DNA from 4 places in the Lysobacter sp. GQ73 genome. Region 1 is predicted to be linked to each of the others. Evidence: riboswitches for the same ligand, from Rfam matches in the RefSeq annotation. Region 1 holds a riboswitch; each other region holds the start of a gene.
The links. A riboswitch is a leader RNA that binds a small molecule or an ion and turns the genes downstream of it on or off. The one in region 1 is predicted to bind cobalamin.
Positions count from the first base shown of each region.

Region 1 (2,193 bases):
TCTTGAAGAACCCCATCGGCACCTCGCCGAGGAAATTATCCGAGCTGTCGAGGTTGCGGCCGGCCAGCAACTGCAGGTGGACCGTTTCCGACGGGCGCCACTGCAGCTTGCCGCCGATCACCTGCTGCACGGTCTCGGAGCGGTTGACGAAGCTGCCGTCGTAATCGTTCTCGCCCTCGGCGCGCAGCGCCTGGCCTTCCAGGCTCCAGCGCTCGTTGAACTCGAGGCCGCCGCGCAAGGACAGGGCGTGGCTTTCGTAGCCGTCGCGGTCGGGCTCGTCGGTGAAGCAGCCGGCGAACACCGGGAAGCCGGCGCCGCGGCAGGCATTGATGCCCTGGGTCTTGCGGAAACTGTAGTCGGCGCCGAACCAGCCGCGGTCGCTGCGGCCGCCGAAGCCGGTGCCGAATTCGAGGCTGTCGTTGCTGCCGCCGCCGAAGCGCACGCGCGGCGCGAAGCCCTGCTTCTCGCGGCGGGTGAACACCTGGATCACGCCGCCGATGGCGTCGGCGCCGTACAGGCTCGAGCGCGGGCCGCGTACGATTTCGATCCGGTCGATCAATTCCAGCGGCAAGTCCTGCAGCGCGGTCAGGCCCGAGGTCGGCGAGCCGACGCGGATGCCGTCGACCAGCACGAGCACGTGGTCGGACTCGCTGCCGCGCAGGAACAGGGTGGTGAGCTTGCCGGCGCCGCCCTGGTTGGACAGGGTGATGCCGGCGCGGCCGCGCAGCAGGTCGTTGAGGTCGCGCGCCTGGCTGCGTTCGATGGTCTCGCGGTCGAGCACTTCGACCGGGGTCAAGGCGTCGTTGACGCTGACCGCGGTGCGGTTGGCGGTGACGATCACTTCGTCGAGGTCGGTGGCTGCGCCGGCCGGAGCGGCGAGCGCGGCGGGGGACAGCGAGAGCGCAGCGGCGATGGCGAAGGACAGCTTCAGTGCGCGCGTGGCGTACAGGACATGGGGGGTGCGGGCGGACATGGGGACAGCTCCAGCGCGCGCGCCAGGGGCGCGCGACGACGACGGCGGAAGGCGGTTGCGAGGAGGCAGCGGGCCGTGGAGACAGCCGGATAGCAGCCGCCGCGACGCCCTCCGCATCGCAACCTGTGGCGCCTCGAGGCCGGTCTCCGGACTCGCAAGCGGAGCGGCGCAGGGCCGGACTCCCGATGGCGGCGCCTTCCCGTGCCGAGCACAGTGGCGGTGGCCGCGATCTGTCTTGCTTACCGTTGCGGGGGCAGTGCCGGACTGGCGCCGATCCTCCCGCAGGAGAGGGCGCGTCACCGGCTTCCCGTTTCAACCCGTCGATCAAGCCAGCCGACGGGTCACCTCGAAGCGGTGCGCAGTCTACGCGAAGCCGGCGCCCGGAGCCAAAACGCCGGGGCGGGCGGGGCGCCCGCGAGCGGCGGCGACGGGTTCAGTCGCGCCCGTCGTCTTCGTCGCGGCCGCCGGGGCGGTCGTCGTCGCCTTCGTTGTCCCGGCTGTCGCGGTCGTCGCCATCGCCGAGGCGGGCGCCGCCTTCGAACGGGTCGTGGCGTTCTTCGACATGCATCGTGGTGTGCACCGGCGCGGCGGCCGGCTTGTTGCGCGGCGGCGGCAGCAGCGCGGTCGCCGCTTCGGCGGCCTGGATCAGCTCCTGCCGGCGCGCATCGCTGATCTCCTGCCAATGGCAGTCGAGCAACGCGCCTTCGATCGCGTACAACAGGTTGAGGGTCGGCTTGAAGCCGGCGCGCTTGACCCGCATGAAGGCCTCGACCGTGCCGATCGCCGAGATGTCCTCGTGGGTGCGCAGGCCCACCTGGCGCAGCCAGGCCGCGCTCTTGGGACCGATGTTGCGCATCTTGGCCGCGGTCATGCCAGCGCCTCCACGTACACGCGCGCCAGCGCTTCCAGGCCGGCCTGGTCGTCGGCATCGAAACGGTCCGGAACCGGGCTGTCGAGATCGAACACGCCGATCAGGGCATCGCCATGCACCAGCGGCACCACCACTTCCGAACGCGAGGCCGCATCGCAGGCGATGTGGCCGGGGAAGGCGTGCACGTCGGCGACGCGCTGGGTCTGGCGGCTCGAGGCGGCCGCGCCGCACACGCCCTTGTCGAGCGGAATGCGCACGCAGGCCGGCAGGCCCTGGAACGGGCCGACCACGAGTTCTTCGCCGTCGTAGAAATAGAAGCCGACCCAGTTGAGGTCCGGCAGGGCATGGC
Region 1 is NZ_JCAXEE010000005.1:56,769-58,961, reverse strand. Features, by position in the region: gene btuB (TonB-dependent vitamin B12 receptor) at 1-973, opposite strand, end outside; cobalamin riboswitch at 1,094-1,337, opposite strand; gene AC6CH2_RS15455 (TfoX/Sxy family protein) at 1,407-1,844, opposite strand; gene AC6CH2_RS15450 (GAF domain-containing protein) at 1,841-2,193, opposite strand, start outside.

Region 2 (2,193 bases), on a different contig from region 1:
GCGCGCCGAGCCGCGGGCGCGGCGCGCGCAGCGGCCGGAGGTGCGGCGGCGGTGGCGTCGTGCGGGATCGGCGGCGGCAGGTTGGCCGGCGGCGGCGTGGGCGCCGAAACCGGCGGAACGGTTCCGGGCGAAGTGACGGCGGGGGGCTGAGTGACGCTGGGTGGAGCCGTCGGAGGTGGCGCAGTGGCGGGAGCCACCGGCCGCGGCGGACGCACTGCCTGCGGCGGTGGCGCTTCGCGCGCGATCCGCTCGGCCAGGGTTTCGTCGCCGCGGTGGTCGAACCTCGCCTCGCTCAGGGACTCGGCCTGCTCCGCCACGCGCTGCTCGAGCCGGGACAGCCGCGCCCTGAGCCCGGCGATTTGCGCCAGCGCCACGATGAGCAGGATCGGCACCAACACCACCGCCAGAATCAACAAACCGATCAGTGCTTCCATCACCCGTCCCTGTTCCATGTGCCGTGCGCTTGGTCACGAACGTTACACCAAGCCGCAAGCCTTGAAGGACAAGGCTTCACGCATTCTATACACAGCTTGTTCACCACATATCGCGTTGACGGAATCGGGAAACCACACTATGTTGTGCCTGTCGGTGCCGATCGCGAGATCGGCTCAATAGGGAAGCCGGTAAGGACGCAGCCGTTGCGACGTCCAAAGCCGGCGCTGCCCCGCAGCGGTATGGGAAACGAACGCTACCTAGCACTGGGCGCGCCTCGCGCCTGGGAAGCGGTAGCCAGTAGGAGACGCGAGGCGTCGTGTCCCGAGCCCGAAGACCTGCCGACAGCCGCGCGCTGCACACCGCGCGGTACCGGCCCAGGAGTCTTCGGGGGAAGACGGCCGGTGTCGCAGCACGATGGCTCCGCCGTCGTGCTCGTTCCGTTGCGGCGCCGCCACGCGCGCCGAGACGGGACGCGCCCGTCTCGGGCCGCGCGACACCTCGCCTGCAAGCTCCCGAGTTCCGCGCCCGCGGGGGCATGGCCGTGCCATCCGACGACGCCGCCGCGCGGCCGGTCGTCGATGGCGCGTCCGCGTTCTCCGCGCGTCGCCCTTCGCGGGAAGGTCGGCGGCCCGTGCATCCACGCCCCGGAGTTACGCCATGACCACGCTCGCACCCGAATCGTCCGCCGCCTCCCCCGCCGCCGGCACCGCAACCAAACCCGCCCGCGACCCGCAAGCCGACGCCGGCTTCGCGTTGACCCCGCCCGCGGCCAACCTGACCATGAGCGTGACCAAGCGCAACGGCCGCCGCGAGCCGGTCGACCTCAACAAGATCGTGCGCGCGGTGACCCGCAGCGGCGAAAACCTGTACGCGGTCGACCCGATGCGCGTGGCCACCCGCACCATTTCCGGCCTCTACGACGGCGCGACCACGCGCGAGCTCGACGAGCTGTCGATCCGCACCGCCGCCCTGCTGACCGCCGAAGAACCCGAATACGGCCGTCTCGCCGCGCGCCTGCTCGCCGGCGTGATCGAGAAGGAAGTCGCCGGCATCGAGATCCATGCGTTCTCGCAGTCGATCCAGCGCGGCTACGATCTGGGCCTGATCAACCAGCGCCTGCTCGACTTCGTCCAGGCCAACGCACGCAAGCTCAACGACGCGATCGACCGCAACCTAGACGCGAAGTTCGACTACTTCGGCCTGCGCACCCTGTACGACCGCTACCTGCTGCGCCACCCGACCGCGCGCACCGTCATCGAAACCCCGCAACAGTTCTTCCTGCGCATCGCCTGCGCGCTAAGCGAGGACGTCGGCGATGCGCTCGCCCTGTACCGGCGCATGGCCCAGCTCGACTACATCCCCAGCTCGCCGACTCTGTTCAACGCCGGCACCACCCACGAGCAGTTGTCGAGCTGCTTCCTGCTCGACTCGCCCGAGGATTCGCTGGAAGCCATCTACAAGCGCTACATGGACGTGGCCAAGCTCAGCAAGTTCAGCGGCGGCATCGGCCTGAGCTATACCCGCATCCGTTCGCGCGGCTCGCTGATCCGTTCCACCAACGGCCTCAGCAACGGCATCGTGCCCTGGCTGAAGACCCTCGACGCCTCGGTCGCCGCGGTCAACCAGGGCGGCAAGCGCAAGGGCGCGGCCTGCGTCTACCTGGAGCCGTGGCATGCCGACGTCAAGGAATTCCTCGAGCTGCGCGACAACACCGGCGACGAGGCGCGCCGCACCCATAACCTCAACCTGGCCAACTGG
Region 2 is NZ_JCAXEE010000003.1:88,624-90,816, reverse strand. Features, by position in the region: gene AC6CH2_RS10295 (DUF2339 domain-containing protein) at 1-434, opposite strand, end outside; cobalamin riboswitch at 570-792, shown strand; gene AC6CH2_RS10290 (ribonucleoside-diphosphate reductase subunit alpha) at 1,216-2,193, shown strand, end outside.
Region 2: another riboswitch for cobalamin. It lies ahead of AC6CH2_RS10290 (ribonucleoside-diphosphate reductase subunit alpha); the one in region 1 lies ahead of btuB (TonB-dependent vitamin B12 receptor).

Region 3 (2,193 bases), on a different contig from region 1:
CTCGTTGAAGGTCGGCGCCTTGAACGCGGTGCCGTAGCTCGCGGTCAAACGCAGCGCCTCGCTGAAGTTCCAGCCCCACAACAGACTGCCGGTGGTCTCGCCGCCGAACTGGCTGTCGTCGTCGCGGCGCAGGCTGGCCTGCAGCGCATGCGCACCGAAACTCTGCTGCCACTGGCCGAAGGCGCCGCGCAGGATGCGGGCGTCGCGGGCATAACGGGTGTTGCTGTCGATGCGGTCGCGCTGCCAGTCGAAGCCGAGCGTGAGCAGGCCGATGCCGATGCCGATGTCGCCCTGCACCGAGCCGAGCTGGCGGCGGGTCTCGAAGGTGCTGGAGTACTTGCCGTTTTTGTAGGTGTCGCTGAGGTCTTCGCTGCGTCCGGCGCTGGCGCTGAGGTTGAAGCGGTCGCTGGGCCGGTAGCGCAACCTGGCTCCGGCGACCTGTTGCACGCCGTCGGCCTCGTTGTTCTGGCTGCCGTCGTACTGGTTATGGTTTTCGGCGCGCAGCAGCCGCGCTTCGGCGTCCCACTGCTCGTTGAAGCGATAACCGCCCTGCAAGGTCAGCGAATCGCTGCGATAGCCGTCGCGGTCCGGCGAGTTCGTGAAACATCCGGCGCCGCCCGGTGAGGGCTTGCCGCGGCAGGCGTTGATGCCGTCGGTATCTTCGTGCGCGGCATGGATCGAGTACCAGCCGCGCTCGCCCTTGCCGGCGACGCCTGCGCTGCCGCGGTGGGTGGCGTAACTGCCGATCGTGGCGCTGAAGCTCGGCACGAACGCACCCTGCGGGCGCCGGGTGAAGATCTGGATGACGCCGCCGATGGCCTCGGAGCCGTACAGACTGGAGAACGGGCCGCGCACGATCTCGACCCGCTCGATCTGCTCGACCGGAATGTCCTGCAGCGAGGCGCCGCCGCTGGTCGCCGAACCGATCTTGACGCCGTCGATCAGCACCAGCACATGGTCGGATTCGCTGCCGCGCAGGAACAACGAAGTCGCCTTGCCGGGGCCGCCGTTGTTCGCGAAGGATGCGCCCGGCGTGCCGCGCAACAGCTCCGGCAACGACCCCGGCTGCAGACGTTCGATCTGGGCGCGGTCGATCACGGTCACCGCGGCGAGCGTGGCGTCCTGGGTCTGGGCGGTGCGGGTCGCGGTGACCACGACCTGGTCGAGATCGACCGCGGGCGCGGCCGGCGCCGAAGCGGCGAATGCGCAGCCGGCGAGCACGAAAGCGCTGCGCGCAGGAAAGCGCGCAAGGCGCGGGGATACGGAAAAACGGAACGTCACGGTCGGCTCTCCATGGCCGCGCCTCACCCGCGCGGCCTAGATCAGGTCGTGACAGGCAGACGGCAGAACGGAGACGGCGCGCGCGCCGATGCCCCGGACACGGCCCTCCGCCTGTCGGTTCGCGCTCCGGGCCGGTCTCCGGGCTTGCGAGCGGAGTCGGCCCGAGATCGGACCGGTCTCCCGTACCGCGCCTTCCCGTGTCGGAACACAGTGGCGTCGAGCGGTACGTGTACTCGCTTACCGTTGCGGGGGCAGCTCCGGATTGACCGACCTGGCGAACGCCAGAAGCGGGGACCGGATTCCCGTTTCAATCGCCGACTGTGTCGGCGATCACCTTGAGCGCGCGCATCTTAGCAGTGATGCGCGGCGAGGACGCCACCGGGTGAGTGCGAGCGCGCTGGCGATCCCGGTGTCGCGGCCAAGCGCTCCGCGCAAGGCCCGGCCCGGGATCGTCATCCCCGCGAAGGCGGGGATCCACGGCTCCATCGCGGCGTCAATCCGAAGTCTGTGATAGCCGCTTCGCGGGATGGCTTAGGCGAGGGCACAAAATCCGTTCCGCGCCCAGCACAACGGCCGCTGGCCCTCCCTGGCCCCTCAAACAGTGTGCTTTACCACTTTTTTACTACTTGCGTTATGCAAGATTTGGCCGCTTTATTGACCGGTTGTTAGGTTCGTGTTAAATCCGGATGACATCGCTGTCATCCCCACCAAGGAGTCGTCATGCCCGTCCGCCGCACCTTCGCCGGTTCACGTCACCCTCTGGCCCTCGGCCTCCTGGTAGCGCTCGCCGCGCCGGTCCACGCGCAGGACGCGCCGCAAAGCGACCCCAAGACCCTGGACCAGGTCATCGTCACCGGCACCCGCGTCTCCGACCGCACCGTCGCCGAGTCCACCGCGCCGATCGACATCATC
Region 3 is NZ_JCAXEE010000004.1:114,038-116,230, reverse strand. Features, by position in the region: gene btuB (TonB-dependent vitamin B12 receptor) at 1-1,281, opposite strand, end outside; cobalamin riboswitch at 1,394-1,634, opposite strand; gene AC6CH2_RS13095 (TonB-dependent receptor plug domain-containing protein) at 2,002-2,193, shown strand, end outside.
Region 3: another riboswitch for cobalamin. It lies ahead of btuB (TonB-dependent vitamin B12 receptor); the one in region 1 lies ahead of btuB (TonB-dependent vitamin B12 receptor).

Region 4 (2,193 bases), on a different contig from region 1:
TGGCCGGCGGCCAGTACGTGCCCTGCAGGATGTCGGTCTCGCTCGGCGCGGCCGCGGCGGCGACCTTCGGCGATTCGTTCTGGCTGCCCATGGTGACCGGCTCGGCGGCCGCCGGCGGCGGCGCGGCGGAATCCCTCCCGCAAGCCGCCAGTCCGAGCAGGCACAAGGTCAGCGCAAACGTCCTTCTGAAAAGCATGGTCCACCCATCGGATTCGGGATCGCGCGGGCCGTCCTGGTCCCGCGCCGCGCATCGTCGCCGCACCTCGAACGTTAGCCCCGGCGCCCGCGAAGCTCAACGGCAGGAGGTCACGGCATTCACGGTCGTCGACGTGCCCATCATCGTCGGCGACGCATGAACGGCAGCCGGGGGATCACCGTCCGCGGCGACGCCGGCGGCAGCGGCCACAAATCGCAAACCGGGTCCACGCATCGCGATCGTGGCGATTGACTTCGTCCGGCGCGCTGCGTAGCTTGGCGGCGTGATGGTGAACATCGCTTCATGCAGATGAAGCGATGCGACAAATCGCCACCGGTTCGCGCCGGCGGCGGTTAGAGGGAATCCGGTACGGACGCCAGTCCAATTCCGGAGCTGCCCCGCAGCGGTATAGGGAACGAACTTCGTCAGACACTGGGAGCGATCCCGGGAAGCGACGGACAGTAGGAGGCGCCTCGTGCTCCGTGCCCCAAGCCCGAAGACCTGCCATGACCGGAAGGCACGCCTTCCGTCCGACTCCGGCCCGCGAGGCGCCGGCGCTGCGTCCGGGCCGGCCCCGGCGCGGGCCGCGTCGTGCGCGCCGGTTCGCCCGCGGGGGCGAAGGTCGACACCAAGGTTGCGGCGAGGCCGGGCGCGCGAGCGTCGGGCGGCGCAGCCGTGGTCTCCTTCGTTGCCCTGCGTCATGCCCACGCATCGCAGGTACTCATCATGATCAGCGTCACCCATCTCGGCTTCCCGCGCATAGGCGCGCGGCGCGAACTCAAGCTGGCCCTGGAATCGTTCTGGAAGGGCGACACGCCGGCCCAGGCGCTGCACCACACCGCCCACGACCTGCGCGAACGCCACTGGCGCCTCGCCCGGCAAGCCGGCGCAGACGTCGTGCCGTGCAACGATTTTTCCCTCTACGACCACGTCCTCGACACCGCCGTGCTGTTCGACGCGATCCCCGCGCCGTACCGCGAGGTCTACGACGAGAACCCCCTCGGCGGCTATTTCGCCCTCGCCCGCGGCCTGCAGGACGGCCGCCGCGACCTGCGCGCGCTCGAGATGACCAAGTGGTTCGACACCAACTACCACTATCTGGTGCCGCGGTTCGAGCCCGGCCAACGCTTCGCCCTGCGCGGCGACAAGCCGCTGGCCGAGCTGGCGCAGGCGCGCGCGCTCGGCATCGAGGCGCGGCCGGTCCTGCTCGGCCCGGTGTCGTTCCTCAAGCTCGGCAAGCGCAGCGACGGCGGCGACCCGCGCGAGCTGCTCGATGTCCTGCTGCCGGCCTATGCCGAGCTGCTGGCCAGGCTCAAGGCCGCCGGCGCCGAGTGGGTGCAGCTCGATGAGCCGGCGCTGGTACTCGATCTCGACGACGCCGATCGCGATGCCTACCGCCGCGCCTACGCCGCGCTGGCCGATGCCGACGCGCCGAAGCGGCTGCTGACCCCCTACTTCGGCGGCCTCGGCGACAATGCCGCGCTCGCCGCGCGCCTGCCGGTGCAGGGCTTGCACGTCGACCTGGTGCGCGCGCCGCAGCAGTTGGAAAGCGTGCTGCCGCTGCTGCCGGACGATCGCGTGCTCAGCCTCGGCGTGGTCGACGGCCGCAACATCTGGCGCGCCGACCTCGATGCCGCGCTGAGCCTCGCCCGCCGCGCCGGCGACCGCGCGCGATGGCTGGCGCCGTCGTGCTCGCTGCTGCACGTGCCGACCGACCTGGAGCTCGAGCGCAAGCTGCCGGCGCCGCTGCGCCACTGGATGGCCTATGCGCGGCAGAAGATCGAGGAACTGCGCCTGCTCGCCGATGCGCTCGCCGGCAGCGCCGACGCCAACCGCGACCTCGCCACCGCCGCCAGCGCGCGCGCCGCGCGCTTGGCCTCGCCGCTGCTGCGCAATGCCGAGGTGCGCAAGCGCCTGGCCGCGGTCGAACCGGCGATGACCCGGCGCGCTTCGCCCTACCCGCAGCGCGCGCAGGTGCAGGCGCGACGCCTCGGCCT
Region 4 is NZ_JCAXEE010000003.1:80,540-82,732, reverse strand. Features, by position in the region: gene AC6CH2_RS10265 (COG3904 family protein) at 1-196, opposite strand, end outside; gene AC6CH2_RS10260 (hypothetical protein) at 293-493, opposite strand; cobalamin riboswitch at 514-719, shown strand; gene metE (5-methyltetrahydropteroyltriglutamate--homocysteine S-methyltransferase) at 923-2,193, shown strand, end outside.
Region 4: another riboswitch for cobalamin. It lies ahead of metE (5-methyltetrahydropteroyltriglutamate--homocysteine S-methyltransferase); the one in region 1 lies ahead of btuB (TonB-dependent vitamin B12 receptor).